One region of the Romboutsia sp. Marseille-P6047 genome, then DNA from elsewhere that is predicted to be linked to it. Evidence: riboswitches for the same ligand, from Rfam matches in the RefSeq annotation. Region 1 holds a riboswitch; each other region holds the start of a gene.
What was found. Region 1 has a riboswitch for cyclic di-GMP ahead of EIH23_RS05090 (pectinesterase family protein). Riboswitches for the same ligand answer to the same signal wherever they lie in the genome.

Region 1 (8,218 bases):
TGAAACCCTGTGGGAAGCAGGAGGGACCATCCTCCAAGCCTAAATACTACCTAGTGACCGATAGCGCATAGTACCGTGAGGGAAAGGTGAAAAGAACCCCGGGAGGGGAGTGAAATAGAACCTGAAACCCTGTACTTACAAGCTGTGGGAGCACATTACTTGTGTGACCGCGTACTTTTTGTAGAACGGGCCAACGAGTTACGTTAAGTAGCAAGGTTAAGCACTTAAGGTGTGGAGCCGTAGCGAAAGCGAGTCTTAAATGGGCGATTTAAGTTACTTGGCGTAGACCCGAAACCGGGCGACCTATCCATGAGCAGGTTGAAGCGAAAGTAAAATTTCGTGGAGGACCGAACCCACGAGCGTTGAAAAGCTCGGGGATGACTTGTGGATAGCGGTGAAATTCCAATCGAGCCCGGAGATAGCTGGTTCTCCCCGAAATAGCTTTAGGGCTAGCCTCAAGGTTGAGAGAAGCGGAGGTAGAGCACTGAATGTCCTAGGGGGTATTGCACTTACCGAAGACTATCAAACTCCGAATGCCGTATTCTTATACTTGGGAGTCAGACTGTGGGTGATAAGATTCATAGTCAAAAGGGCAACAGCCCAGATCGTCAGCTAAGGTCCCTAAATGTACGTTAAGTGGTAAAGGATGTGGGATTGCACAGACAACCAGGATGTTGGCTTAGAAGCAGCCACTCATTTAAAGAGTGCGTAATAGCTCACTGGTCGAGTGATCCTGCGCCGAAAATTTCCGGGGCTAAAACGTACTACCGAAGCTACGGCATCATTATGATGGGTAGGGGAGCTTCGTATGCAGGTTGAAGCATGACCGTAAGGACATGTGGACAGTATACGAGTGAGAATGTTGGCATGAGTAGCGAGATGTGGGTGAGAATCCCACAGGCCGTAAACCCAAGGTTTCCAGGGGAAGGTTCGTCCGCCCTGGGTTAGTCAGGACCTAAGCCGAGGCCGAAAGGCGTAGGTGATGGACAACAGGTTGATATTCCTGTACCACCAATAACCGTTTGAGAAATGGGATGACACAGAAGGATAAGCTAACCGTACTGTTGGTTATGTACGGGCAAGCATTGAGGCAGTTCCTACAGGCAAATCCGTAGGAATAATGCTAGGATGTGATGCGGAGCGAAATTTAGTAGCGAAGTAGCTGATTTCACACTGTCGAGAAAAGTCTCTATCGAGGTTAAAGGTGCCTGTACCGCAAACCGACACAGGTGGGTGAGGAGAGTATCCTAAGGCCAGCCAGAGAACTGTTGTTAAGGAACTCGGCAAAATGACCCCGTAACTTCGGGAGAAGGGGTGCCTGTCTATGACAGGCCGCAGAGAATAGGCCCAAGCGACTGTTTACCAAAAACACAGGTTTCTGCTAAGTCGCAAGACGATGTATAGGAGCTGACGCCTGCCCGGTGCTGGAAGGTTAAGGGGATCTGTTAGAGCAATCGAAGCAGTGAACTTAAGCCCCAGTAAACGGCGGCCGTAACTATAACGGTCCTAAGGTAGCGAAATTCCTTGTCGGGTAAGTTCCGACCCGCACGAAAGGCGTAACGATTTGGGCACTGTCTCAACAACAGACTGGGTGAAATTGTAATACCGGTGAAGATGCCGGTTACCTGCGACAGGACGGAAAGACCCCATGGAGCTTTACTGTAGCTTGACATTGGGTCTTGGTACTACATGTACAGGATAGGTGGGAGACTATGAAGCGTGAACGCCAGTTTGCGTGGAGTCATCCTTGGGATACCACCCTTGTAGTACTGGGACTCTAACCATAGGCCATGAATCTGGTCTTGGGACACTGTCAGGTGGGCAGTTTGACTGGGGCGGTCGCCTCCCAAAAAGTAACGGAGGCGCTCAAAGGTTCTCTCAGTACGGTCGGAAATCGTACGTAGAGTGTAAAGGCACAAGAGAGCTTGATTGCAAGACATACAGGTCGAGCAAGGACGAAAGTCGGACTTAGTGATCCGGTGGTTCCGCATGGAAGGGCCATCGCTCAACGGATAAAAGCTACCCTGGGGATAACAGGCTTATCTCCCCCAAGAGTCCACATCGACGGGGAGGTTTGGCACCTCGATGTCGGCTCATCACATCCTGGGGCTGTAGTAGGTCCCAAGGGTTGGGCTGTTCGCCCATTAAAGTGGTACGCGAGCTGGGTTCAGAACGTCGTGAGACAGTTCGGTCCCTATCCGTCGCAGGCGTAGGAAATTTGAGGAGACCTGTCCTTAGTACGAGAGGACCGGGATGGACGCACCTCTGGTGTACCAGTTGTTCTGCCAAGGGCATAGCTGGGTAGCTAAGTGCGGAATGGATAAGCGCTGAAAGCATCTAAGCGCGAAGCCGACTTCAAGATAAGATTTCCCACCGTAAGGGTAAGACCCCAGGAAGACTACCTGGTTGATAGGTCGAAGGTGTAAGTGCAGTAATGTATTTAGCTTATCGATACTAATAGGTCGAGGACTTGACCAAAATAAATTTAAATGATAAATATTGTAAATGATATGTAGTTTTGAAAGTATTATCATACTTTAATCCTAAAATGTTATATTTGCTGGTGTGGCTCAACGGTAGAGCAGCTGACTTGTAATCAGCAGGTTGTAGGTTCGATTCCTATCACCAGCTCCATTTAAGACTAAGATATTCTTAGTCTTTTTTTGTGTTCAAAAACGAATTTACAGAATATGTAAAAATAAATCGAATGAAAATAGTAGATTTTATCATATTAATTTGATATTATAACAAAAGACAATGATTTTGTCTGAAAAAAATAGAGACAAAGAAGTACGATTTATATATGGGCACTTGAATCGTATGGAGTTACTAGTGCAACCGGCTATGTTTAATTATAAGTCATTTAGAAATGAAACTAATTGATTTATAAACAGATATAGTCTTTTTTATTGCAAAAAGACTAATATCCTTTATTTAAACAAAAAATTATAGAAGCTAAGAAGTATGATTTGTAAATGGGCACTTAAATCATATGGAGCTAGTAGTGCAACCGGCTATATTTTAACTTAACTTAGTTTAGATATTTTAATCTAACTAAATAAGTTAAACTATAGCCTTTTTTTGAAGGGAGAATAGTATGAAAAACAATCTAAAAAGGAAAGTATTATCTATAGTTCTTACAATAGCCATGGTAATAGGGTACATGGTTCCAAATTTAGGTATAGTTAATGCAGAAACAAACGTATTACCAGAAGGATTTACAAGTGTAGCTATAGGTAACAATTACGGTAATGGAAGTGCAATTTTTGACAACACTAGTAAGACATTAGAAATTCAAGGCTCAGGTAACCTAATAGGAAAAGATAAGGGATCAGTTGATAGCTATCAATTTGTAAGTTACCAAGTTAATGGTGATGCTACAATTATAGCTAAATTAGAAAACTTTAATACGAGTAATGCTCCATATGGTCAAGCAGGAGTATTTATGCGTGAAAATAATACTAGCGACAATGCAGATTATTTTGGTGTATATGTAGAACCAAGTAAAGATCAATATAGATATGCTTATAGAGATAACTCTACAGGTGGAACTGGTGCAGCAGCTATATCAGGATTAACAAAAGAATCTAAAAATAAATATATAAAAATTGAAAAGAATAAAACTTCTTTTAAATATTATATAGCTAATGACAAAGATTTTAATGACATAATAGCATCTGGTGGACAAAGTATAAACTCATCATCTACTACATGGAACTTAGGATTTGTAGTAAGTAATGGAGGAAGTACAACATCAGCAGTTGCAAGTTTTAATGATATAACAATAAAAAATGAAAGTGGAATTATTTACACTTCAACAGATATACAAACTCCAGAAGTACCTGAAGTACCAGAAATACCAGAAACACCTGAACTTCCTAACTATGGTGTGGGAACATTACCAGATGGATTTAATAATTCATCAATAGGGAATGACAGTGAAAATGTATATGCTAATTTTGATAAAGATACAAAATCATTCACAGTAAATGGATCAGGTACATATATAGGAAAAGATGTATCATCAACTGATAACTATCAGTTTATAAATTACAAAGTAGAAGGTAACGCTACTATAGTAGCTAGATTAGTAGACTTTGATATGAGTAATGCAAAATATGGTCAAGCAGGTGTATTTGTACGTAATAATAATTCTACTAATGATGCAGACTACTTTGGCGTATATGTAGAACCAAGTAAAAATCAATATAGATATGCTTATAGAGATAATGCATCAGCAAAATCAGGTGCAGCTCAAATAGGTGAATTAAATGCAGATTCTAAAAATCAATATATAAAAATAGAAAGAAATAAAACTCAATTTAAAGCTTATATATCTAAAGACCCAACATTCCCAACCGATAAAACAATAGTAAAAACTCAAACTGTTGTAAATGAAAGTAACACTTGGTATGTAGGATTTGTAGTAAGTAACGGAGGAAGTGAAACTCCAGCAGTTGCTACTTTTGACAATGTAAGAATAGAAAATGAAGATAAACTTTACTATGATTCAACAATAGAAAAAATGCCAGTTGATACAGTAGAAAATGTAAAAGCTGAGGCTAAAGATTTTAAAGTAACTTTAAGCTGGGATGAAGTAAAAGATGCTACTTCATATGTAATAAAAAGATCAACAGAAAAAAATGGAGAATATAAAGAAATAGCAGAAGTTGATTCTTCTAAAACAACATATGAAGATTTAGAAGTAGTAAACTTCCAAACATATTACTATAAGATAATGGCAAAAAATGAAAATGGAAATGCATACGACTCAAAAGAAGTAGTAGCAGTACCAAACAATAGTAATCCAGACAATATACAATATGAAGATAATGCCGCTAATTTCAACATGATAGAAGAACCAAATGATACAGTATCAAATCCTGTAATAACATTAAAAGGTTCAGTTGATAAAGATGGAAAGATAACAATAAAGCAAAATGATAAAATAAAAGTAAATGCTATAGAAAAATCAAAAGATGAAGTATTTACTAAAAACTTAACATTAGACTTAGGAAGAAACATAATAGAAATTTACCATACAACAGAAGATGGAAAAACAACAGTAAAAACTTATAACATAGTATATTTAAACAATGGTAACTATGATATAATCGTTGATTCAACATACAATGGTGTTGAAGGAAGAGAAGTTGATGGAATAAAAACATATAGCACAATAACAGAAGCAGTAAACTCTGTACCAACTAAAAATACAGAACGTGTAAACATATTTGTAAAAAATGGCGTATATAAAGAAAAAACAATAGTACAATCACCATATATAAGTATAATAGGCGAAGATAGCCAAAAGACTATATGGACTTACGATGCTTCAAATGGAACAATAAATCCTGAAACAGGAGAAAAATATGGAACAAGTAAAAGTGCTAGTGTAACTATAAAATCAAAAGCTGTTGGATTTATAGCTGAAAACATTACAATAGAAAATGCTTACGAAGAAAAGCAAATAGTAGAAGGTGATCAAGCAGTAGCATTAAATAACCAAGCTGATCAAAGTATATTTATAAACTGTAGATTTATAGGAAATCAAGATACACTATTAGCAGATGCAAGTAGTTCTTCGCCAGCAAGACAATATTACTATAAATGTTATATAGAAGGTGATGTTGACTTTATATTTGGACGTGCACAAGCAGTATTTAATGACTGTGATATAGCATCAGTAAATAGAAACTTATCTCCAAAGAATGGATATATAACAGCAGCAGATACATGGGATAAAGATGCTTATGGATATGTAATAATGAATTCAAGATTAATTGGACTTGATGATATAGCTGATAACTCAGTATCTTTAGGAAGACCATGGAGACCAAGTAGTGCTACTGATACAGTAACTCCAGCAGTTGCATATATAAACTGCTACATGGGAAGTCATATAGCAACTAATGGTTGGGATGATATGGGTGCAAACTCTTTAGCATCAACAGCAAGATTCTTTGAATATGGAAGTTATGGACCAGGAGCTAAATTAAGTGATACTAGACCATTAATACAAAATAGTGAAATAGCAAATTACTCATTAGAAAATGTATTTTCAACTTCATCAGCATCAGTAAACGGAAATGATGCCTACAATGATGATTGGAATCCAACTGAAAAGTCAGATTCTACAAATATAAACTCTGCATACGATAACATAGTAAATGTTTCATTAGTAGAATTAAATATATCAGAATTACCTATGAATATAGGAGATACAGCAAAACTTATAGCAACAGTAGGGCCAGAGGATGCTACTGATAAAACAGTTATATTTGAATCAAGCAATGAAAATGTAGCTATAGTAGATAACAATGGAAATGTAAAAGCTGTAGGTATAGGAACAGCAGTAATAACAGCAAGAAGTGGTAGTGAAGAAGCTACATGTACAGTAACTGTTAAACTTCCATTAGTACAAATGAATAATGTACCAGAAATAAATGCAGAAGATGTAAATATAAAGTTAGGAGATACTTTTGATCCTAAAGATTATGTAAAAGCAAATGATAAAGAAGACGGAGATTTAACAGAAAAGATTGAAGTTATAGAAAATACAGTAGATACAAAAACAGCTGGAGAATATAAAGTAGTTTATAAGGTAACTGACTTAGATGGAGCAAGTTTCACTAAGGAGATAAAAGTAACTGTAAATGAAAAATTACAATTACCAGAAATTCCAGAAGTAGACCCGGAAGAACCGGAATTACCAAGTGATCCAGAAATACCAGTTGAACCAGAGGTTCCAGGTGAATCTGATACTCAAGAAATACCGAGTAAGCCTGAATCACCACAAGTTCCAAATGATAACCAAAATTCATCAGATGATAAAAATGACTCAAATATGGAATCAACTGCACTACCTCAAACAGGTGATAATAGTATACTAGGTTTAATAGCTTTAGTAGTTCTATCATCAGCAGTACTTTATATATTAAATAAAAGAAAAATAAATAATTAATATAAAAAGCAGATAATAAAACTTAATTTATTATCTGCTTTTCTTTTATTCATATATAAGAATAAAAATAAAGAAATAAAAAGGAATAGTAATGTATTTAAGATATATATTAATTTATTGAGTATGGCATTATAAATTATAGTTCATATTAAAAGTTAAAAAGCATAATAATAATTAGTATCATATCCAACTATCTAATCAAAAAAACAAAAAAATATTAGGAGGTGGGTGAAGATAATATATTTATATTTTTCTTTATCTCTAGGAATACTAATTTTACTATTTCTAATATATCCAAAAGTAAAAAGTATTCTATATGCAATAAGTATAATACTTTCCTTTAACTACATCGTTTGGAGATTCTCAGCAGTACCAACATATGGTATAAGCAAATATATAGGAATAGGATTACTTATTGCTGAAATACTTGGGTTTATACAATTTATGTTATTTGTATATATAAGCTCAAGAAATCCAAAGGAAGAATTTGAACTATTAAGAAAATCCCAAGATGAAAATCTACCTACTGTAGATATAGTTATACCAACATACAATGAACCTACATATATAATAAAAACAACTATAGCTGCAGCACTGGATATAAAATATGATAAAGATAAGAAAAATATATACGTATGTGATGATGGTAAAAGATACGAAGTGAAAAAATTATGTGAAGAGCTAAATGTACATTATTCAGTAAGAAAAGATAACACTTATTCAAAATCAGGAAACATAAACAATATGTTATTACATTCAAATGGAGATTTAATAGCTGTATTTGATGCAGATATGATTCCAAAGAGTAACTTTTTAGAAAAAACTGTGACATATTTTAATGATGAAAATGTTGGATTTGTACAAACACCACAAAGTTTTTATAATGCAGATATATTCCAAAAAGCTTTTAAGCGTAAAATTCCAGCAGAACAAGATTTCTTTATGAGGGATGTTCAAGAAAATCGTTCATATATAAACTCAGAAATACATGTTGGAACAAATGCTGTATTTAGAAGAACAGCTCTTGATGCTATTGGAGGATATCCTACTTTTTCTATAACTGAAGACATAGCACTAGGATTTTTGATTCAGTCAAAAGGATATAAAAGTGTATTTTTAAATGAACCGTTAGCATTAGGATTAAATCCAACTAATTTAAAAGACTTTTTAGTTCAAAGAGATAGATGGTGTAGAGGTAATCTTCAATTATTAAAAAGTAAAAATCCATTTAAAATAAAAGGATTAAAACTAAAT
Region 2 (8,218 bases), on a different contig from region 1:
AAAGTTAAGGAAGCTATCAACGTACTCACAAGCTTCTGTTATAAAGTGATCTGAAGCACCAATCTTAACGTTACCACCTATTATGTTTAGGTTACCACCAACTAATATTGTTGGATCTAAATTAGCATACTCAAATATAGTAGAAAGCATAGATGTAGTAGAAGTCTTACCATGAGTTCCAGAAACCGCTATAGGGTTTTTGTATTCTCTCATTACTTGTCCTAAGAAAGCTGCTCTATCCATAGTAAGTATATTTTTTTCTTTAGCAGCTATTAATTCTGGATTTTCAGGGTGTATAGCTGCTGTATAAACCACCATATCTATGTTGTTAGATATATTTTCTCTACATTGGCCAACATGTATATTAGCCCCTTGACCTCTTAGTTTATCTAAAAGATAAGATTCATTCATGTCCGACCCAGATACCGTATATCCTTTGTTAAGGCATATTTCTGCTAATGCACTCATACTTATGCCACCAATTCCAATGAAATGTATATTCATAACAAAACCACCTTCCTTTAAAAATTAAGTTCTACAATATGAACTATTTATGTGGTATAATAATACAATGTTCAATATTTTATTAATAATGTACATATACTATATTTATAATAATATATTAAAAAATGTTATAAAACATAACAACTATTATACCATACTAAGAAATGTTATGCATTATTTAGTTTATATATAAATTACAAACACTAGAGGAGGTAACCCGAGTGAAATTCAAGAGAACGGAAAGAATTGGGGCTATAGTTAAAATACTATCTGATAACCCAAATAAAATATATACATTAAGTTATTTTACAGAAAAATTTAACGCTGCAAAGTCTACAATAAGTGAAGACTTATTAGTTGTAAAGAATGTTTTTGAAAAGCTAGAATTAGGTAGAGTTATAACTATTTCAGGAGCTGCTGGAGGAGTTAAGTACATACCAAAAACTTCAAAATCAGAAAATGAAGAATTTTTAATGGATTTATGTAAAAAAATAAGTGATCCATCAAGATTACTTTCTGGAGGTTTCTTATATTTAATAGATTTAATATATGACCCAACAATAGCATCCAAAATAGGTAAAATATTTGCATCGAATATAGACTACTCAGAAGCTGACTATGTAGTAACTATGGAAACTAAGGGAATACCTATGGCACTTATGACAGCTAAAGCTATGAATTTACCATTAGTTATAATAAGAAAGGACATAAAAGTATCAGAAGGTCCAACACTAAGTATGACATATGTAAGTGGTAAATCTAAAGTTGAAAGTATGAGTTTACCAAGAAAAGCACTAAAGCCAAATAGTAAGGTTATTTTAATTGATGACTTTATGAGAGGTGGAGGTACTATAAAAGGTATGATGAACCTTATGAATGAATTTGGGGCAGAAGTAATAGGTTCAGGAGTATTTATATCAACTACTACACCAGAAGATAAGATGGTAGGGGATTACATATCTTTAATCCAATTAGATGTAGATGGAGATAAAATAACTGTAGAACCAAATTTAAAAACTTTCAAAGATGAATATAGAAATATAGATATAGAAGAATTAGAGGGTAACATCGAAGAAGGCGAAAGCTTTTTAGATGAAGAATAATAAATATTTAAGATTTTGCAGAAATATTTAAAAAAATAAAGAAGGAAATTTTTACATAATATAGAATTACTAGTAAGAAAGATAATTTATAAATGTAAAATAATTTTGTCAAAATTAAAAGGGGGATATTGAGGTATGAACATTACTGACGTAAGAGTAAGAAAAATAACTGATGAGGGGAAAATGAAGTGTATAGTTTCTATAACTTTCGATAATTTATTTGTTGTTCATGATATAAAAGTTATCGAAGGTCACAACGGGTTATTCATAGCAATGCCAAGTAGAAAAGTTGGAGAAGGAAACTTTAGAGATATAGCTCATCCAATAAATGCTGAAATGAGACAAGTTTTAGAAGAAGCAGTACTTAAAGCTTACCATGAAGCAGTTGCTCAATTAGAAGTAGCAGCAGAATAATAAACAAATAACTTAATGTATTATTAAAATAGTATGAAAGAGCCGAACAATTCGGTTCTTTTTTATTGGAAAAAACACTTAAATGCTATACTTTTAACATAAAAAGTGGTATATTAATTAGAGAAAAAGTGAAATTGTATACAAAACAAGAACATAAGATATAAAGATAGATAGATTAATTTTAATATAAAAGGAGCCGAGCTTATGAATTTTAAAGCTATAATTCTTGCTGCAGGAAAAGGGACTAGAATGAAGTCTAAATATCCTAAGGTAATACATAAAGTATGTGGAAAAGAAATGGTAAACCACGTTATAAATGTTTCTAAAAAATCAGGAGTAAATGACATAGTTGCTATCTTAGGTCACGAAAGTGAAGTTGTAAAAGAAAGATTACCAAAAGATACTATGATAGCAATGCAAACAGAGCAACTAGGTACTGGACATGCTGTTAAGATGGCTAAAGAATATATAAAAGATGAAGATACTATAGTAGTTTTATGTGGAGATACTCCACTAATAAAGGAAGATACATTAAATAGATTATTCTCATATCACTTAGAAAATGGATATCATGCAACAGTTTTAACAACTAAGGTAGACAATCCAACTGGGTATGGAAGAATAATAAGAGATAGCAATGAAGATTTATTAAAAATAGTAGAACAAAAAGATGCTAATGAAGATGAAAAAGCAGTTAATGAAATAAATTCAGGAATCTACTGCTTCAATGGAAAATCTTTAAGAGAAGCTTTAGATTTAATAGATAATAATAATGCTCAAGGCGAATACTACTTAACAGATACAATATATATAATGAGAGATAAAGGTCAAAAAGTAGGAGCTTACAATGGTTCTACAATAGAAGAACTTATGGGAGTAAACTCTAGAGTTGAATTATCAAAAGCAGAAGCAATAATGAGAAAAAGAATAAATGAAGCTCATATGGTTAATGGTGTAACTATAATAGATACTAACTCTACATACATAGAGTCTGATGTAGAAATAGGAAATGACACTATTATTTATCCAGGGGTAATGTTAAAAGGAAACACTAAAATAGGATGCAACTGTACAATAGAGATGAATTCATCTATAGAAAATTCAACAATTGGAGATAATACAGAAGTAAAAAACTCAACAATAGTTGATAGTATAGTTGGAGAAAATACAACAGTTGGACCATATGCTTATCTTAGACCAAAGAGTAATATAGGGAACCATGTAAAAATAGGTGATTTCGTAGAAGTGAAAAATGCTACTATAGAAGATCACTCAAAGGCTTCACATTTATCTTACATAGGAGATGCACATGTAGGTAAAAATGTAAATATAGGATGTGGAGTAGTATTTGTTAACTATGATGGGAAAAATAAATTTAAATCTGTAGTAAAAGATGGAGCATTTGTTGGTTCAAATTCAAACTTAGTAGCTCCAGTAACAGTTGAAGAAGATGGTTACATAGCTACAGGTTCAACAATAACTAATGATGTGCCAAATGGAGCTTTAGCAATTGCAAGAGAAAGACAAGTTGTTAAAGAAGGTTGGGTAGAAAAGAAAAGAGCTAGAGACAACAAATAAGTTTGATTATTATTTTTAGTTTAGTCTAAAAATTTTAAATATAAATACACAATATATATCAATAGTTTAAATTTTTCGGGAGGATAGGCAATGAATACTAGCGGAAGTGAAATTAAAATAATTTCAGGAAACTCGTCTAAAGAGTTAGCACAAAAGATAGCTGATTATATAGGAGTACCTGTATCAGACTGTCAAGTAGGAACATTCAGTGATGGAGAAATATCTGTAAACATGAATGAGACGGTGAGAGGATGCGATGTTTTCGTAGTTCAATCAACTAACAGTCCAGTTAATGACAACTTAATGGAATTATTAATAATGATAGATGCGCTTAGAAGAGCATCAGCAGGTAGAATAACAGCAGTAATCCCTTACTACGGATATGCAAGACAAGATAGAAAAGCGAAATCTAGAGATCCAATCACAGCTAAGTTAGTTGCGAACTTAATAACAGCTGCAGGTGCAGATAGAGTATTAACAATGGATTTACATGCAGCACAGATACAAGGATACTTTGATATACCACTAGATCACTTATTAGGTGGAAGCATATTAGCTAACTACTTTAATGAGAAGAAAATAGAAGATTTAGTAGTAGTTTCACCTGATTTAGGAAGTGTTACAAGATCTAGAAAATTTGCAACAACATTAGACGGAGATGTTCCATTAGCTATAATCGATAAGAGAAGACCAAAGGCTAATGTCTGTGAAGTTATGAATATAATAGGAGATATTAAAGGAAAGAATGTTATCCTGTTAGATGATATGATAGATACAGCTGGAACAATAACTAATGCAGCTAATGCTCTTAAAGAATTTGGAGCGAAAGATATATATGCTTGTTGTACTCACGGAGTATTATCAGGACCGGCTATAGAAAGAATAGAAAATTCTGCTATAAGTGAGTTAATAGTATTAGATACTATACAACTTCCTGAAGAAAAGAAAATAGATAAGATAAAAGAACTTACTGTAGCTCCTTTATTTGGAGATGCTATAAAGAAGATATTCTCTAACGAATCTATAAGTGTTTTATTTTAATTAAATTAAAAAAGGCTTGTATCCAAAGTTATTTTGGAGCGAGTCTTTTTTTATATAAATTATTATTTAGAATTTAGTAATATTTATACTAAAGTATAAATATGTATTGTTAAAAAGTGGAAAATGGTATATATTTTTTATAGAAAGAAGTTAATAAAAAGTAGAAATCAAAGAAGTATATCTTATATATGGGCACTTTAGGTATACTGAGATAGTAGTGCAACCGGCTATATTATAACAAATTTTGTTTTGATTATAATATGGCCTTTTTTATTACATAAATAGATAGACATAGGGAAAAAATGGTATAATGTATCATGCAAAAGAATAATTTTAATGGTACGAAAGTAGTATATAAATATAGTATTTTACAAAAGAGGTGAATATATGGTTAGTTACACTAAAAGGCGTTTAGGTGATATTTTAGTAGAAGCAGAAAAGATAACATCATATCAACTAGCTCAAGTTTTAAAAGCTCAAAAAACTATGGGTAAAAAATTAGGTGAGATTATAGTCGAGCTTAATATATTAGAAGAAAAAGATATTATTGATGCTATAGAGAAACAAACAGGTATAAAAAAAGTTAATTTGAATGAGATAGAATTTGATAAAAGGGTTATTAAGTTACTTTCTCAAGGATTATGTGAAAAATATACATTAATCCCTTTTGGGATTGAAGAAAATAAATTAAAAATTGCTTTTTCAGATCCACTTAATATATATGCAGTAGATGACATATCTATATCTACAGGATTTGAAGTTGAATCATATATAAGTGATAAAGCGAGTATAAGCAAATTTATTCAAGTTCACTATAGTTCAGAAAAAATGAACTTAGCAGCAGAAGAATTATCAAGAGAAAGTTTAGAATCACAATATATATCTATTAATGTAGAAGATTTAGATGATGTAAAAAGTGCTCCGGCTGTAAAAATGGTAGAGTACTTATTTGCCAATGCAGTTGAAATGAGAGCTTCAGATATACATATTGAACCTTTTGAAAATGAAATAAGAATAAGATATAGAATTGATGGTCAGTTACGTAATATAAATACACTTCCAAAAGAAAGTTTAGGTCCATTAGTTACTAGAATTAAAATATTATCAAATTTAAACATAACTGAAAAAAGAATACCTCAAGATGGTAGAGTAATAGCCAAAATATCTGGAAAAAAGGTTGATTTAAGAATATCTATACTTCCAGTTGTAAATGGAGAAAAAGTAGTTATAAGGGTATTAGATAGAAGTAATTTTAAGGTGGGAAAAGAATACCTAGGAATGGATGATGAAAATATTAAAAGATTAGAGAGAATTATATCAAGTCCGCATGGAATTGTATTAGTTACAGGTCCGACTGGAAGTGGTAAATCTACTACATTATACACTATTTTAAGTGAATTAAATTCATCAGAAGTAAATATTGTTACAATAGAGGACCCTGTAGAGTATACATTAAATGGAATAAATCAAGTAAATGTAAATAATAAAACAAACCTTACTTTTGCTAGTGGATTAAGAAGTATATTAAGACAAGATCCAGATATAGTTATGATAGGGGAAATAAGAGATGAGGAAACAGCTCAAGTTGCAACAAAAGCGGCCATAACAGGACATTTAGTTTTAAGCACATTGCATACTAATGATGCGCCATCTACAATAACTAGATTAATTGATATGAATATAGAACCATACTTAGTATCTACAGCTATTTCTGGGGTAATTGCTCAAAGACTTGTAAAAAAGATATGCCCGCATTGTAAATCACAATATAGTTCAACTACATATGAAAAAAGAATACTAGGTAAGAATGATGATGAGGAACTTTTACTATATAGAGGATTAGGTTGTGGAAATTGCAATTATACAGGATATCTAGGGAGAACTGGTATTTATGAAATTATGGAGATATCAAGAGAACATAGAGATTATATAAATATAAGTAGAGATCCAAATGGTCTTAAAGATATAGCAATTAAAAATGGCATGGAGACATTGGAAGAGAATTGTAAAAAACTAGTTCTTAATGGAATAACAACAGTTAATGAACTTGCTTCGATAACTATGATAAAAAATATATAAGAAAGGGATGATATAAAGTGCCTAAATTTGAATATAGAGCTATAAGCCCTTCAGGAGAAAAGATAACTGGTATACATGAATCAAAATCTAAATTTGAAGTAACGGATATGTTGCGTTCGAATGGGTATTACCCACTAAAAATAGAAGAAAAAATAGAAAGTAAAAATATAGAGATAAATATCTTTCAAAAAATAACTATAAAAGATATAGCTATATTTTGTAGACAGTTTTATACAATGTTAGATGCTGGATTAACAGTAAACTCTGCATTAGAAATATTAGCTCAACAAACTACAAATAAAAAACTTAAAGATATTATAAAAATCGTAGAAGATGATGTTAAGAGGGGGGAAACATTGTCATATGCAATGGGAAAACATTTAGATGCATTTCCAAATTTATTAATAAATATGATTGAAGTTGGCGAAGAAAGTGGAAATCTAGATACAATAATGCTTCGAATGTCAGACCAATATGAAAAAGATAATAAAATAAATAATAAAGTTAGGGTAGCTATGATATATCCAGCAATACTAGCTATAGTGGCAGCATTAGTAGTAGCTATATTAATGATATTTGTAATGCCTTCATTTATTGAAACATTTGAATCTATGGGTACAGAATTACCAGCAATAACAAAATTATTAATGTCTATAAGTGGATTTATAAGTAGTAATATAATATTTATTACATTAGCAATAGTTACACTTTCAGTATTATTTAAGATTTATGCTAAAACAGATCATGGTATGCATACTGTGAGTTACTTGAAGCTAAATATACCGATAATAGACAAATTAAATGAGAAAATAATAGTTTCTAGGTTTACAAGAACGATGTCCCTTTTAATGTCTAGTGGAATACCAATGATAAGAGCGTTAGAGCTAATAGCGGATATAGTTGGAAATAAAATTGCAGAAGAAGTTATATTAAAAATGAGAGAATCTGTAGTTAGAGGTGAAGGAATATATAAACCTATTAGTAACAGTAATATATTTCCTAAAATGATGGCTACGATGGTAAAAATAGGAGAAGAGTCAGGTACATTAGATGACATAATGTATAAAACAGCAGACTTTTATGATGATGAATTAGAAAGTCAAATACAAGCTACTTCAGCAATGATAGAGCCCTTACTTATAGTAGTAATGGGAATTGTAGTAGGATTTATAGTTGTATCTATTATGTTACCTATGACAAGCATGTACGATAGTATATAGTAATTAATAAGTAAAGAGGTGGAGATATTGGAAGCTAAGAAAATAAGTCTAAAAGAGCTTATGAGTATGGATATAAAAGATTTAACAAAAAAGAAAAGAAAAAAAGTTAAAAGTAAGCAACAAAAAGAAAAAGAAATAAAAAATGAGGTAGTTTCATTTGATATTGGAAGTGAGTACACAAAATTAGTAGTAGGCAAATATTATAAAGGAAAATTAATTATAAATAAGTGTCTAGAATTTGAGACACCAAAAAATTGTGTGAAAGATGGATTAATTATA
Region 3 (8,218 bases), on a different contig from region 1:
TTCTACAAATTAATAAACTCTCTTTGCAGTTACAAATCTACTTGCATGATAACTAGAATTTATATTAGATATTTTAACAACATCACCTGGTTTTGTTGCATTTATCATATTTCCATCACCTATGTATATTCCAACGTGACTTATTCCACTTCCATTAGTGTTAAAGAATACTAAGTCTCCTGGCATAAGCTCACTCTTGCTTACAGTTGTACCATATGTAGCTTGAGACTTTGAAGATCTTGGTAAAGTTATACCTTGTTGCTTATACACATAGTAAGTAAGTCCTGAACAGTCAAATGAATTAGGACCTTCTGCTCCCCATCCATATGGCTTACCTAATTGTTGTCTTGCTAAAGCAACAGCTCTTTCTGCTGCACTGCTTATAGTTGTACTTGAATTATTAGAATTACTTTCATTGCTAACAGTTCCATCACTTACATTTAAGTATTGGCCTGATACCCATCCAGTACTACCATTTTTTAAATCAATTTGATACCATCCATTTAAACTTCCTACAATGTTGTATTGTTGTCCAAGTTTTACACTACCTATTCTTGAATAATTAGTTCCTGCTCCACTTCTTACATTTAATGATGAAGTATTTACAGTTCCATATTTATTACTTATAGATTCTTGTGTTCCACCTGTAGATGGAGTTGATGATTCTCCAGAAACTGATACATAGTCTCCATGAATCCAACCTGTACTACCGTTAGCTAAGTTAACCTTATGCCATCCATCTTGAGTATCATGAATATTAACTTGTGTTCCTTTAGATAATTTACCTATCTTTGAATAATGTGTTCCAATTCCACTTCTTACATTTAGTACTGATGTAGTTACAGTTCCTAATTTACTTGAACTTGATGTTCCCCCTGAAATAGTAATATATTCAGATGCTGACCATCCTACAGTTCCATTTGATAGCTTTATCTTATACCATCCATTGCTACTTTCAAGTATTGATACTGTATTGTTTTTATATATTTTTGCTATTATGCTGTTATTTGTTCCTGCTCCACTTCTTACGTTTAATACAGAAACATTAACAACACCACTATTGTTGCCTGCATTTGCTATAGTTATGTCTCCTACTAAAGTAGCCGCTGCTAAAACAGCACTTCCAGCTACTACTTTACATAAAGTATGGTTATTTAAACTCATTTGAAATATCTCCCTTATTAAAAGTATTCAGTATATATAGTATCATATTTATACCATATTTTCCATATTTTACTTTTAATATTAAGGTTTTATTGTCATAAATTGCTATATTATATGAAGTGATAGCATTGTAACTATTACTCCTGCCATCATATTTCCTATTAATACTCCTGCTAAAGCTTCTTTCATTCTCATTTTTAATATTGATGCTATTGCTGATGCTGTCCATGTCCCAGTTGTCGGAAGAGGTACACCTACAAATAGGATTATTCCTAATATTGAAGCTTTTTTCATCTTTTTCATACCAGATTCTATTTTATTATCTACTTTTTTTATTAGTCCTAAAAATATTTTCTTTGTTCTTAAGTAGTGCATTATATTTCTAAAACATAAAACCAGTGGTATTGATACTATAGTAGATCCAGCTACACTAGCTAAATATACACCTATAGGATTTAAATCCATTGCTATACCAAGTGGTATTGCTCCTCTTAATTCAGTTACTGGTATCATTGATAAAATCATTATATGTAAGTATCCCAAGTTAGTCCTCCTTCAAAAAATAAAGATATAACATTTTATCATAATTGTTATATCTTTGTATATTCATTATTAACCTTTTGCAGTTTCTCTGTATCCATCTGGATTTTTACTTTGCCATCTCCATGAATCTTGGCACATTTCATCTATACCATAATTAGCTTTCCATCCAAGTTCTTTTTCTGCTTTACTTGGATCTGCATAGCATACTGCTACATCTCCAGCTCTTCTATCAGTAATCGTATAAGGTATTTTTTTACCACTAGCTCTTGAAAATGCATTTACAAGTTGAAGTACACTATATCCATGACCCGTTCCTAAATTATAAGTTACAAGACCTGGGTTTTCTTCGAGTTTTTTTAATGCTTTAACATGTCCTCTTGCTAAGTCTAGTACATGTATATAATCTCTTATACCTGTTCCATCTAAAGTATCATAATCATCTCCAAATATATTTAATACAGGTAGCTTACCAACAGCAACCTTAGTTATATATGGCATTATATTATTTGGTATTCCATCTGGTTCTTCTCCAATTAGACCACTTTTATGAGCTCCAATAGGGTTAAAATATCTTAGAATAGCTACATCTAATGAGGAATATGCAAAACACATATCTCTAAGTATATCTTCTATAATTAGCTTACTTCTTCCATATGGGTTTGTTACTGATAACGGAAAATCTTCTACTATAGGACACTTTTTAGGTTGGCCATATACAGTTGCTGATGAACTAAACACAAATTTACATACACTATATTTTCTCATTAAATCGAATAAATACAGAGTACTTAAAATATTGTTATAGTAATAATCTAATGGTTTTTTTACAGATTCTCCAACAGCTTTTAATGCTGCAAAATGTATTATAGCATCTATTTCATTTTCTTTAAATACAATTTCTAAATCTTCTTTATTAGTTAAATCCACCTCATAAAATTTAAAATCCTTTTTAGATATTTCCCTAATTCTATCTAATACAATTGGACTACTATTACTAAAATTATCTACAACTACTACATTATAATTATAGTTTAATAGCTCTACTACAGTATGACTACCTATGTATCCAGCCCCACCTGTTACTAATATATTCATTTTCCCCAATTCCCCTTTTAATTTAATTACTTAAATTTATGTAAAAAAAACACCAGCTTATGCTAGTGTATGTCATTAAATTGAGCAAGTCTATAAGCGGAGTTCTGTATTTGATGATCATCTTTCTAGGCCTATTGTCACCAATAGGCTCAAGCGTCCTACCTACCGGAGGGTACGAGCAGCACCCTATTTACCCTAACTTGGACTTGCTCCGGGTGGGGTTTACACGGCTTGGCTAGTCACCTAGCCAACGGTGAGCTCTTACCTCACCTTTTCATCCTTACCAAACTAGTTGGCGGTTATTTTCTGTTGCACTTTCCTTAGGATCACTCCCACTAGACGTTATCTAGCACCCTTGCTCTATGGAGCTCCGACTTTCCTCACGTAGCTAATGCTACCCGCGATCATCTGGCTTACTTAATTTAATTGACTTTCACTATATTATCATATTTTTTTTATCGTGTCAAAAGTTAAATTTTTTATATTATTCCTTTTTCATGCACATAAAGCGCTGCATGAGTTCTATCTCTTAAGTTTAATTTTTCAAAAATATTGCTTGTATGCTTTTTAACTGTATGTTCTGTTATACATAGCTCATTAGCAATCTCATGATTAGTTTTACCTTTTGATATACATATTAAAATTTCTTTTTCTCTTTTTGTAAGCTCTTTTATTTCTTCTAAGTTATCTTTTCTCATATAATTTTCTACGAGGTCTGAATCAAAGTATTTTTTTCCTTTTGATAATAATCTTACTGCATATTTTATTCCTTCACCTTCTATATTTGCTAATATGTAGCTATCTACACCAATTTTCATACACTTTGCGAATAATCTTGTATCTTCATAAAAATCTAATACCATTATTTTTGAATTTCCATTTTCTTTTATATCTTTTATACAATCTATATACTGTTTAGTATTTCTATTTAAGTCAAATATAACTAAATCGTATGCATCTTTATTTATATCAGTACACATATATCCTTCATCTAATATATCTATACAACTTTCACTTGATAGTATCTCTGCTACTCCTTTTCTTATAACTAACGATTCTGAAATTATTATCCCCTTCATATATTACACCCTCCGTAAAGTCCCTTTTATTCACTATGTATTAATTATATGTCTTATTTTTTACATATTAAATCACTCAAATTTACCATATACTATAAATCTTTTGTTTAGTTATTGATTACACTTTTTTATAATTCATATACTTGTTACTATATATCCGTTATACTTTAGTATTATTTTTTATAATAAAAAAAGCTATACTAACAAAAACTAGTTTTTGTCAAATATAGCCGGTTGCATCACTAACTCCATATATCCGAGATGCCCAAATTACAGGATATATATCACCATTTCAAATATTAAAGTTTTTACTACTTATATGTTTATGTTATACATATTTAGTATAATTTTCAATAAATAATTGGTATAATATCTTACTTTCGTTTTTCAAAAAAATACTTTTTTATAAAAAATTCTTATTTTTTCTACAAAATAAATAATTATTCTATATCTACTTCCAATTTATTACAAGTTTAATTCGACAATTAAAAAGCAGACCTATTCAAATAAGCCTGCATAATTTTTAGTATTCTTTTATATATGTAATGTAATTAAATATAAAGTCATTTAGAGCTTTTTTATTGTACTCTTCTTCCCATTCAATTACCCATCCTTTTTCATTATTAATCATAGTATCATTTCTATGACCTTCAAGCGGAAACTCCAACTGATCAAAATCAGTATCTTTAATTTTAATAGCCTGAGTACCAACACTTATAATTTCCATTGGAGTCATATTTGTTTTAGTATATCTAAATAAAGTATTCGCTATATCTAATAGCTCATCGTTACTTACATTCGTTAACTTATTATAAAGTGCTTGTAATACTGTTCTTTGTCTATTATCTCTTTGATAAGCACTATCTATATATCTTATTCTACTATAAGCTAATGCTTGTTCTCCTGTAAGTGCTTGTGTTCCAGCTTCATTTATGCCATCTATTTGACTTACTTCAGCTTCACTTATATCTATTTGTACTCCACCTAACTCATTAATTATATTTATAAATGAATTAAAATTAACAGCAGCGTATTTATCTATACTTATATCAAAATTTTCCTTAATAGTTTGAATTAATAAACTAGGACCATCATATGCATATGCATGAGTTAATTTCTCTGTACTATGCCCTGGAATATTTACATATGTATCTCTTGCTAGTGATGTAAGTCTTATATCATTATTATTACTATCTATAGTAAGTATTATCATAGCATCTGATCTATTCCCTCTATCTATATTGTCTCCATCTACTCCTACTAAAAGTATATTTGTTATTCCTTCTTTAACTTCTGCAACTTCTATTTTACCAGCTTCTTCTTTGTCATATATAGAATTTAACTTAAAATATAATGTTCCAAATCCTATTGTTGGTATGGCTAATAGTAATATTAATAAGCCAATGACAATTTTCTTAAAATGTCTCATATTATACCCCCCTATTTTCTTGTAATACTCCCATAAATTACTATTTATCTACTTTTATTATATCATAAGTAAATTAAAAGTAGCCTAAATTCATAGACTACTTTCAATTTACTATTCTTTTTTATAAGCTGCTATAAACGGATCGTATCCTTTTGACTTCAATTCTGCTACCATAGCTTCTGCGTTTTCTTTATTAGTATAACTTCCTACAACTACCCTATAGTAAATTGTACCATTATCAGTATTATTATCATCTGTTTTATCATTTATATTTGAGTCAGATGGTACTTTATAGGTTATACCAAAATATTTACATAAACCTTTCATAGTTCCTTCTATCATTTCATCTTTATTATTATTCAATATTGCTAAATCTTCTTTATTTGTATAAAAAGCATATTCTACTAGTATAGATGGCATATTGGCTTTATATATTACTGTAAAATCTGCAGTTTTTAAACCTCTATCTTTCGCAGTACTATCAATTACCTTTATTGCATCTACTAAGTTTTCTTGAACGTATTTTGCTGCATTCTTTGAATTTGTACTTGCATTACTTGCTGTGTAGGTTTCTGTTCCTCTTGCGCTGTTAAAGTATGATAGATATGCATTTGCATGTATTGATAATAATAAAGCTTTTGGTTTGTTTTGATTTGCCCAGTATGTGTTTGCTAGAGTTGCTCTTTTTGTAAGTCCTATTTCATCTTTACCTTGTGGTGATGGATTTGTTAGGTATACGCTTATATTATGATCTTCGCATCTTTTTTTAAGTTTATATTGCATTTGATTATTAAAGTCCCACTCTTTGAATGTACCATCTGGTGATTGTTTTCCTGATACATATTCATTATGACCACTATCTATAATTATTAATTTATCCATTTTTTCACCTCCTACATATATTATAGAAGGATTTACTGACAAAGTTTCCTAGTTTATGTTAAAAATTTGCATAAAAAATTCGCTTCGCTCATGTCGCCAACGACTTTGTCCGTTGCTCAAAATGTTTTTTACGCTCAATAATAGTTATGTTGATACACCTATATCATAGAGTTTATCTACAGAATTTGATACAATATAATTTCCTTAAGCGTAAAAAAAGCCTAGCAATTTCCGAGTTAGCTAGGCTATACAAAAGTAACGACTAAGTATTAAGTACCTCTCAGCATTTATAATTATTTCCTCTTTATTTTAAGTTTATACATTGTATTTATATTATTTTATATTGTTTTAACAGTTCTACTCTTTGTTTTCCTATACTTATACTACCATATGCTGCTTTCCCTATATTTTGAGGTATCCCTTTTTCATTAACATAAGATATTACCCTTTGTGTCCATGCTATTGGAAGTAAGTACGGTTTCTTATTTAGGTATGTATACCTTCCTTTCAAATTCAATACACTTGGAAATAAGGCTGCTTTAAATGTAGATTTATGAGTTTTAATTTCTCTGTTATTAACTGCATCTAAGGTTATTAAACTACTTTGTTTTCTCTCCATAGAACTAGATCCAAATATCCCAGCATCTAATATGTCTTCAAGAAGTGCTCTTGAATCAACATTATTATAATCATACCAATCTGGATATTGTATTAACATTTTATCTAATCCCAAATATAATTCTCCTATATTAAGTAAATTAAAAACAAAGTAATCATACTTAATCTTTTTTAGGTTTTTCCATAGATAATCCCAGTCAATTTCTTTGCTATTGCACTCTATAAACTTTACAATGTCACAAACTTGCCTTATACCTACTCCTCCATGTAAAAAATGTTTGGTAGTATGATTTATTAAATACATTAAATTCATTGTTTCTGGAAATGTATATACTACTCTACCTTGTACATTAACATGTATGCTCTTATTAAAGCAATCTTTATAAAAAGCATTAAATATATTAACATGTTCTTCTTCATTTTCATTAAATAGTGTTTTATGAACTTCTATCATAAGTCTTGAGCTTGTACAAATATATGCAACTACATCTTTATTTTCAATATCAACACCATCTATAATCTTCATATTATTTTCAGTTAATATTTTATGGCATAGTTCAAAATCTTCTTTCTTTACTAAAATATCTTCATCAGAAGAGATTCTACTATCTGGAAAAGGGTATATATTTCTACAAGTTATACCTTTTACTACTATAGGTTTTATATTATTATCTAAAAAATTTTTGTATATATCTAAAAACCTTTCACTTCTTTGTATTTGATTTATTTCTTGAGCCATGGCTTGTCTTTTCCATAGTTGAATTTCATTAATAGACTTATCTATACTATCAATTAAATTTATACCTTCATAAATTAGTGGTAGTATATTATGAGTTTTGATAATTTATATATTTTCTCTATACTTAATTCTTTTATATCATACTTATTCAAACCATATTTTTCATTATGTATTGCTATATTTAAAACTTCTAATAAGTATTTATAATCATTATTAATCATTAAAAATCCACCACCATTTTCTCTACTTCTTTTGAAGTTACTTCAGTTACTTTACATTGAGATATTTTATATACTTTATCACACATTGTAAGTACACTTGGCCTATGTGTTGTTACTATACATGTTCTGTTATTATTCATTTCCATAATATTTTTTAATACTTTTCTTTCAGTTGCTACATCTAATGCTGATGTTGCCTCATCTAACAACAATATAGGAGAATTTCTAAGTAACGCTCTTGCTATAGATAGTCTTTGATTTTGACCTTCTGAAAAACCATTACCACGTTCTCCAATTCTACTATTTATTCCATTTGGAAGTTTTTTTATAAAATCGTATGCACATGATATTTTCAGAGCTTCTATTATTTCTAAATCTGTAGCTTCTGGTTTTACCATTCTCATATTTTCTGCTATAGTTCCACTAAACATTGTTTTTTCTTGTGGTA
Region 4 (8,218 bases), on a different contig from region 1:
TAGACATGAAAGTGCAACTAAGAGCTTATATGAATCTATTCATAATAATGAATTATTTGAAGAAAGAAGAAGATGTTTAAGAGATTTAAAGGAAATAGGATTCCAAGCAGGTGCAGGATTTATGGTAGGATTACCTAATCAAACTAATGAAGATTTAGTAAATGACTTAAGATTTGTAAAAGAATTAGAGCCCGCTATGTGTGGTATAGGTCCATTTATTCCTCATAAAGATACACCTCTTAGAGATTGTAGTGCAGGTACTACAGAAAAGACTGTAATATTACTTGCAATAACAAGATTATTACTACCAAAGGTGCTTTTACCTGCAACTACAGCACTTGCAAGTATTGATAGTAATGGAAGAAATGAAGGTTTAAGAGCTGGAGCAAATGTTATAATGCCAAATTTATCCCCAATGAGCGTTAGAAAAAAGTATTCTTTATATAATAACAAAGCATTTATATTAGATGAAGATGCGGAGTATAGAAATAGTATAGAAGAAAAACTAAAGGAAGCGGGATTTGAACTTGTTGTTTCAAGAGGGGATAATCCAGATTTTGTATAGTTTTGTAGCTTTGATAAATGAAGTTAATTTTAATATAAAAGGAGAAGAGTAATGTTCATAGATAATAATTTTATATACAAAATATTAGAAGAAACAAAAAGTCCAAGTAATAAAGAAATTAAAGAAGTTTTAGAAAAAGCTAAAAAAAGAAATGGATTATCATATAAAGATATAGCTATATTACTTCAAGCTGAAGATGAAAATGATTTAAAGGAAATATATAAATTAGCTGGAGAAATAAAAAGAGATATATATGGAAAAAGAATAGTGGTATTTGCGCCACTTTATGTGAGCGATTATTGCGTAAATAACTGTGTATACTGTGGTTATAGAAGAGATAATAAGTTTACAAGAAGAAAGTTAACTATGGAAGAAGTTGCAGAAGAAGTTAGAATTCTAGAGCAAATGGGGCATAAAAGATTAGCATTAGAACTTGGTGAAGATCCAGTAAATACACCTATAGATTATGCTTTAGAATGTTTAGATACAATATATAAAACTCAAAATTCAAATGGAGAAATAAGAAGAGTTAATGTAAATATAGCGGCTACTACTATTGAAAACTATAAAAAACTGAATGAAAAAGGAATTGGTACATATATACTATTCCAAGAAACATATCATGAAGATTCTTATAATAAGATGCATCCCAAATCTCTAAAAGGAAATTATGAATATCATTTAACTGCCTTTGATAGAGCTATGGAAGCTGGAATAGATGATGTTGGAGCGGGTGTACTGTTTGGACTAGCTGATCCTAGATTTGAAGTATTAGGACTTATGATGCACAATGCTCACTTAGAAGAAAAGTATGGAGTAGGATTCCATACTATATCAGTGCCAAGACTACAACCTGCTAAGGGAGTTACACTTGAAAACTACCCATATTTATTGGATGATAAAATGTTTAAAAAAGTAGTAGCAATACTAAGAATTGCAGTTCCGTTTACAGGTCTTATACTTTCAACAAGAGAAACACCAGAGATGAGAAGAGAATTACTTAAGTATGGAGTAAGTCAAATATCTGCAGGATCATCTACAGGTGTTGGTGGATATAAGCAAAGAGAAAATGGAGAAGAAGTAAAACAATTTAAAACTAACGATGAAAGAAGTCCAATAGAAATATTAAAGGAATTATTAGATGATGGATATATACCAAGTTACTGTACCGCATGTTATAGAAAAGGAAGGACTGGAGATAGATTTATGTCTCTTGCGAAATCAGGGAATATAAAATATGTTTGTGAGCCTAATGCAATCATGACCCTTCTTGAGTTTACTTTAGACTATGGAGATAAAGAACTATATGATAAAGCTCAAAAACTTATAGATACTGAGGTAGAAAATATACAAAGAGAAGATATTAAGAATTTGACTAAAGTAAGTTTAGAAAAAATGAAAAATGGTGAAAGAGACTTCTATTTATAGGAGTTATAGGAGGTAAGTATGAATATTACTCCAAATTCAAATAGAAAACATATTGGAATATATGGAAATACAAATAGTGGAAAATCATCTCTTATGAATAATATTTTAGGACAAGATATATCTCTTGTATCCAGTGTAGAGGGAACTACTACTGATCCTGTACAAAAGGCTATGGAACTTATACCATATGGTCCTGTTTTATTTATTGATACAGCAGGTCTTGAAGATAAAACTGAACTTGGAGCTATAAGAGTTAAAAAAAGTTATGAGTTTTTAAAAAGACTAGATTTTGCTTTATATATATTTGATGCAGCAAATCCTGACCTAGATACTTATAAAACTTGGAAAAGAGAAGCAGCTAGATACAATGTAGATCATTCTATAGTTATAAATAAAATAGATACTATAAGCAAAGAAGAAATAGATAACTTAGTTAAAAACTTTAATGAATATATTCTTGTTTCAGCTAAGGATAAATGTGGAATTGATAATCTAAAAAGTAAAATAATAAAGCACTTACAAGATGGAGAAGAAGAAAAAACTATTGTTGGTGACTTATTAGAATATGGTTCGAAGGTAGTTCTAGTAGTTCCAATCGATAGTGAAGCACCAAAGGGAAGGATAATTCTCCCACAGGTACAAGTTATAAGGGATTGTTTAGACCATGGTATAAAGACTTATATTGTAAGAGATACTGAACTTGAAGAAGCATTAAGTGAATTAAAAGATATAGATTTAGTTATAACTGATTCTCAAGTATTTAAGGAAGTTGATAGTATAATACCTAAAAATATAAAGCTTACAAGTTTTTCAATATTATTTGCTAGACAAAAGGGTGATTTTAATGAGTTTTTAGAAGGAACAAAGAAACTTGATACTTTAAAACCAAATGATAAGATATTAATCTGTGAAAGTTGCACACACAATGTGTCACATGAAGATATAGGTAGAGTAAAGATACCTAATATGTTAAGAAAGATAGTAGGTGGAGACTTAAATATTGATTATACGATTGGATATGATTTTAAAGAAGACATTGAAGATTATGATTTAGTAATTCATTGTGGTGCATGTATGGTAAATAGAAAAAGTGTACTAAATAAAATAAGTAAATGCAAAGAACGAAATGTGCCTATAACTAATTACGGAATGGTAATAGCATATTTTACAGGAATATTAGATAGATCGGTGGAGATATTTAAATAATTTAAAATTATTAAAATATAAAGTCTTAACTAAAAGGAGCTACTTAAAAATAGAGAGTAGCTTCTTTTTTTTTAGAGGATAATAATAAGTATTATAGAAACTAATATATAATTAGGGGTGGGGATATTGATATATAAGTCGGGAAAGAATGGATATTACAAATCTTATGAGTATGCAAAGACTATATTAAGTAAAATGAAAAAGATAACAGCTTTTAAGGCTTTTAGTAATGAAGAACATGACTATTATGATGTAATAGATAATAATAAAAATTATTATAATTTGATTTTGTTTGATGAGGCTTCTAATGAATATTGGTTTGATAATAATTGTGGGTGTAAAGGAATGGGAAGTGTTTATAGTGAGAAGATTCTAAGATTAGTAGGAATTAGAGAAAATTATAACTTAGATTCAGAAAAAGAAATATATAAATTTAACTTATGTCCCAATAACCAGTTAAACCTTTTAGTTGTTGAGATTGATTTACTAAATAGGATTAATAAGTACTTTATAAATTCTTTAATAAGCATAGATTTTGAAACTGCTTATATAAGATATAAGGCTTTAGATAATTTACAAAAATTTGGTACTATAAGGTCTATTGATAATGCTGTAGGCGAAGATTTATATGTAAAGTATTTCAATAATTATAATTGTATGGAAAATGTTTGCGAAAATGACGGTATTAATAATATATTATTTTTAGACAGATATTTAAATAAAGATGTTAAGTCAAATATAGGAAGTAATATAAAAAAATTATTAGAATTAGAAAGAAAAATATATATAAAAGAAATTAAAAAAACAGAATATGAGATATATAGTTATTAATTTTAATTACATATTTAATTGTGGATGTTATTATCGTAATTAGTTTCTACTATTGATATAAAAGTTATACTTACAACTGAGACTTTAAAATTATCTATGAAAGGTTGCATAGGAAACTAATGAAATGTGGATAAATATGAGTGAAAATAAAAAAGATATGAATCAGAAGAAAATATAAATAAGATGAATAAAACAAGTAAAAATATATTTTTATATAAAAATATGATTTTAATATATACAATGTGAAATTAATATGTTAAATTGTATAAGTATTCAGCGAGAAATGACAAAGTTCGATTAAATTCAATAGGAAATGACTTAATAAAACGACATTTAAGATTTGACATATAAATTTAAACCTCCAAAAAAGACTGTATCGGTACAGTCTTTTTTTATTTGTAAACAATTATCTATCTAATAAATGGTGATTATTTAAATTAGTAAGTTGTAAAAATAATTTTAATTACTAGTAATTGAGATGAGGATGCATAACTTTATTTTCATATTAAATTTTAAATGCTTATACATTAATGTTTAAGAGCCTTATTAACTATTACAGAAAACCAACATAAAGATACACCTAAAATAGTATGACCAAGTCCTGAAATATGATTAAACATAGCAAAATCACTATTGTTAACTTGTAATATACCTCGAAATACTAATGTAGCAATAAAATAAATAAAACCGATATTATATGTTATAAGCCATGATTTAAAACTTTTTATACTTGATATATTAAAGTTTTTTTCTAATAACAATACAATTATAAAGAATATAAATCCAAGCATTAAAACATGAGTATGTGTCGTGCTTAGGGTAGTTATTCCGGTGAAGTTATTTATTTTTGTATATTCTCTATAAAATACTCCTAAAGCTAATCCTAATATTAAATAAAATGTTGATATTTTAAAATATTTTTGCATGTCATACCTCCAAATATTGAATAATAATATTTATACCTAAAAAATTTTAACTTAAACTAATCATATATTTATAGATATAAAAAATAAAAAAGGAAAGAATTGACATAAAATGTCTGATATGATAAAATTCTTTTTAAATTTAATAGGCAAACTTATGGAAACGTAGGGACGCAAAGCTATAGGGACTAAGGTTTTTAAACTATGTCAGCCAGTTGCCAAAGAGTACATTATACTTTTTGTTTTAAGATTTAATAGTTAATATTACAGCATGTGTTTGCATGAAAAATATTAAATTATAATAAGTCTGTATTAAGTTGCTCTTTTTGAGCAACTTTTTTTATTACAATTTAAAATATGTAAATTTAATGTACTTCTGAGGGCGATTAATCAGGAGGGAGAAATGAAAAAGAAATTAGCATCAATATTAGCTATATCTATAATAGCTACAAATACTACGCCTACAATTAATGTTTTTGCAGATGAGATTGTAAGAAACAAGGCAACAAGTATAGAAAAAGAAGTAAACAAAAATATGACGGTGGAGACTTTCAAAATAAAGAATTATGAAAACTTCGCTAGATATAATGATTCTTACAAGGTAAATATAAAATCTATAACGAACAATGGGGGTAAGTACAATCAAAGTATTATAACTAATGCTATAGATGGTAAACTAGAAACTCACTGGGAAACAGGAAGAGAAAATAAAGCTGACTTTAAAAATGAGGTAGAATTTGAATTTGAAAACATTGAAAAAATAAACCGATTAGCTTATGCTACTAGACAAGATGGAGCAAGACCTAAGGGATATCCGAAGGTTGCACAAATATTAGTTACAGATTCTGATGAATCAGAATATACGTTAGTAGGTGAAGTTGCAAGTAATAGGGTAACCGGAGACATGGTTGAATTTAAATTTGATACAGTAGAAGCTAAGAAAGTTAAATTTATATTCTCTGATGCTCATGATGGTTGGGCAAGTGCTTCTGAGTTTTGGTTTTATAAAGAAGATAAAATTTTAGATAAAATGGAAAACATTTTTACAAATGACGATATGAATGAAGTTAATCCAGAGTTTACTAATTTAGAATCTCTTAAATCTTTAGAGAAAGAAGCTAAAAATCATCCATTCTATACAAACTTCAAGGAAGATATATATAATGCTATAACCATATTAGAAGGTGAAAAATTAGAAAGTACTTTAGCTAAAGTATCTAAATTAACTGCATATGGTACAGAATATCAAGATGATTATAATGAAAAATTTATGATACCAACAAGTAAAATAACAAAAGTAGAAGCTAATGGGGGAATATATCCAGGAACTAAATATGAATATATGTTTGATGGAGATCCTAATACACATTGGGAAACTAACAAAAGCAATAGCATGGATTTTACAAATGAAATAACACTAACTTTAGATGAAGCGCAAATTATAGATAGATTAGCTTATAAAGCAAGAAGTTCAAATAATAAGGGGTTCCCTACAAAATTTGAAATACAAGTTTCAGAAACATCTAAAGGAGAAACATTCCAGACAATAGCAACTGGAGAAGCTAAGGTAACAAGTGATATGGTTGAATTTAAGTTTGCTCCTACTAAAGCTAAAAGGGTTAAATTAGTATTTAATCAATGTAACACTGGTAGAGCCTTTGCTTCAGAAATTAGATTATACAAGAAAGATGAATTAAGTGAAAAGTACTCTACATTATTTACAAATGACAAGAAAAATGAAATTAGTAGTGAGTTTAATTCTATAGATAAACTAGGAAATTTTGCTAAGGAATTAGAACAACATCCTTTATATAATTTATATAAAGAAGGTATAAATGATGCTAGATTAATACTTGAAAATAAGAAGGTTACATATGTAGATGCAAGAGTATCAAAATTTAAAGCCTTTGGTTCACCAGAGTTAGCAGAGTATGACAAAGCTTATAAAATAGATAATAGTCGTATAGTAAATATAACTACTAACGGAGGTCACTATTCTAATGAAGTAATAGCAAGAGCAATAGATGGTAATATTGAAACTTCTTGGCATTCAAGTAAAACAAATAATGAAAACCACATTAATGAAGTTACAATGACATTAGACCAACTAGAAACTATAGATAAGATAATTTACACTTCACCTAGAGCTAGAGGATTTGCAGAAGAATTTGACATATATGTATCTAAAACTTTAGAAGGTGAAACTTTCGAGAAGGTTACAAGTGGTAGATCAAGTAGAACAAATGATTCAGTTTCTATAAAGTTTAATCCAACAGAAGCTAGAAGAGTTAAATTTTTATATACTAAAGCTTATGAAAATTTTGCACTAGCTTATGAGTTCGGTTTATACAAACAAGATCCAATTATAGATAAAATGGATAACTTATTTATAGATGAAACTATGAGCAAAGTAAGTGAAGAATTTGCTAATATAGAAGCTTTAAATAGATTAGAAGATGAAGTTAAAGTACATCCATTCTACGAAGACTTTAGAGAAGATATAGAAAATGCTAAAGCCTTAGTTGAACAAGGTGAAATTGAAGCAACTGTAAGTAAAACTAAAAAGTTCAACCATTATAACAACAAAGAGTATATGGAACAGTACGCTATAAAGAGAGAAAACATAAAGAAAATATCTAACAACGGTGGACAATGGTCTACTATGAAAATAGATAATGCAATAGATGGTGATTTAGATACATATTGGGAAACTAATACGTCTAATAAAGAAGATTGGAAAAATGAAGTTACTGTAGAGTTTATAAATCCAATAACTATAGATAAATTAGTTTATGGTGCGAGAAAATCTGACAGAAAAGGTTTTTTAGAGGAATTTGAAATTTATGCTTCTACTACAACTAAAGGAGATAACTTTAAATTAGTATCTACTGCAAAATCAGATAAAACTACTGGTTTAGTTGAAGCAAAATTTGAGCCTACTAAATTCCAAAGATTAAGAATAAAAGTAACTAAAGGAGATCAAAACTGGGCTACTTTAAATGAATTAATTTTCTTAAAAGAAGATTCCATAGCAGATAAAGTTTATAACATGTTTATAAATGATTTAATGAATGAATTAGTTGATGACTATGACACAATAGAAGAAATAGAAAGTTTAGAGAGAGAAGTTAGTACACATTCATTAAAAGAAGAATTGATGGAATATATAAAAAGAGCTAAAGAGATAGTTAAAAATCCTGAACAAGCTAAAGAATATGTGTACGAATTAGAATCTAGAGGGGACTCTATAAAAGAATCTCAAAAA

Region 2: linked by a shared signal. The riboswitch ahead of EIH23_RS12565 (GspE/PulE family protein) and the one ahead of EIH23_RS05090 (pectinesterase family protein) in region 1 are both predicted to bind cyclic di-GMP.
Region 3: linked by a shared signal. The riboswitch ahead of EIH23_RS01720 (response regulator transcription factor) and the one ahead of EIH23_RS05090 (pectinesterase family protein) in region 1 are both predicted to bind cyclic di-GMP.
Region 4: linked by a shared signal. The riboswitch ahead of EIH23_RS04805 (NPCBM/NEW2 domain-containing protein) and the one ahead of EIH23_RS05090 (pectinesterase family protein) in region 1 are both predicted to bind cyclic di-GMP.

Annotation. Positions count from the first base shown of each region.
Region 1 covers NZ_UWOT01000004.1:17,498-25,715, reverse strand. Annotated here, with positions in the region: rRNA gene EIH23_RS05100 (23S ribosomal RNA) at 1-2,478, shown strand, start outside; tRNA gene EIH23_RS05095 (tRNA-Thr) at 2,560-2,634, shown strand; cyclic di-GMP riboswitch class II at 2,770-2,853, shown strand; cyclic di-GMP riboswitch class II at 2,942-3,025, shown strand; gene EIH23_RS05090 (pectinesterase family protein) at 3,098-6,964, shown strand; gene EIH23_RS05085 (glycosyltransferase family 2 protein) at 7,193-8,218, shown strand, end outside.
Region 2 covers NZ_UWOT01000013.1:63,375-71,592, reverse strand. Annotated here, with positions in the region: gene murC (UDP-N-acetylmuramate--L-alanine ligase) at 1-504, opposite strand, end outside; gene purR (pur operon repressor) at 726-1,607, shown strand; gene spoVG (septation regulator SpoVG) at 1,743-2,021, shown strand; gene glmU (bifunctional UDP-N-acetylglucosamine diphosphorylase/glucosamine-1-phosphate N-acetyltransferase GlmU) at 2,226-3,599, shown strand; gene EIH23_RS12570 (ribose-phosphate diphosphokinase) at 3,690-4,640, shown strand; cyclic di-GMP riboswitch class II at 4,794-4,878, shown strand; gene EIH23_RS12565 (GspE/PulE family protein) at 5,028-6,719, shown strand; gene EIH23_RS12560 (type II secretion system F family protein) at 6,737-7,939, shown strand; gene pilM (type IV pilus biogenesis protein PilM) at 7,967-8,218, shown strand, end outside.
Region 3 covers NZ_UWOT01000001.1:349,487-357,704, forward strand. Annotated here, with positions in the region: gene EIH23_RS01700 (C40 family peptidase) at 10-1,164, opposite strand; gene EIH23_RS01705 (COG2426 family protein) at 1,270-1,707, opposite strand; gene galE (UDP-glucose 4-epimerase GalE) at 1,777-2,802, opposite strand; RNA gene rnpB (RNase P RNA component class A) at 2,880-3,222, opposite strand; gene EIH23_RS01720 (response regulator transcription factor) at 3,282-3,881, opposite strand; cyclic di-GMP riboswitch class II at 4,102-4,185, opposite strand; gene EIH23_RS01725 (LCP family protein) at 4,405-5,310, opposite strand; gene EIH23_RS01730 (N-acetylmuramoyl-L-alanine amidase) at 5,422-6,192, opposite strand; gene EIH23_RS01735 (nucleotidyltransferase domain-containing protein) at 6,521-7,654, opposite strand; gene EIH23_RS16160 (hypothetical protein) at 7,624-7,770, opposite strand; gene EIH23_RS01740 (ABC transporter ATP-binding protein) at 7,770-8,218, opposite strand, start outside.
Region 4 covers NZ_UWOT01000003.1:233,932-242,149, forward strand. Annotated here, with positions in the region: gene hydE ([FeFe] hydrogenase H-cluster radical SAM maturase HydE) at 1-565, shown strand, start outside; gene hydG ([FeFe] hydrogenase H-cluster radical SAM maturase HydG) at 617-1,993, shown strand; gene hydF ([FeFe] hydrogenase H-cluster maturation GTPase HydF) at 2,012-3,199, shown strand; gene EIH23_RS04795 (hypothetical protein) at 3,326-4,030, shown strand; gene EIH23_RS04800 (DUF2871 domain-containing protein) at 4,558-4,956, opposite strand; cyclic di-GMP riboswitch class I at 5,092-5,176, shown strand; gene EIH23_RS04805 (NPCBM/NEW2 domain-containing protein) at 5,357-8,218, shown strand, end outside.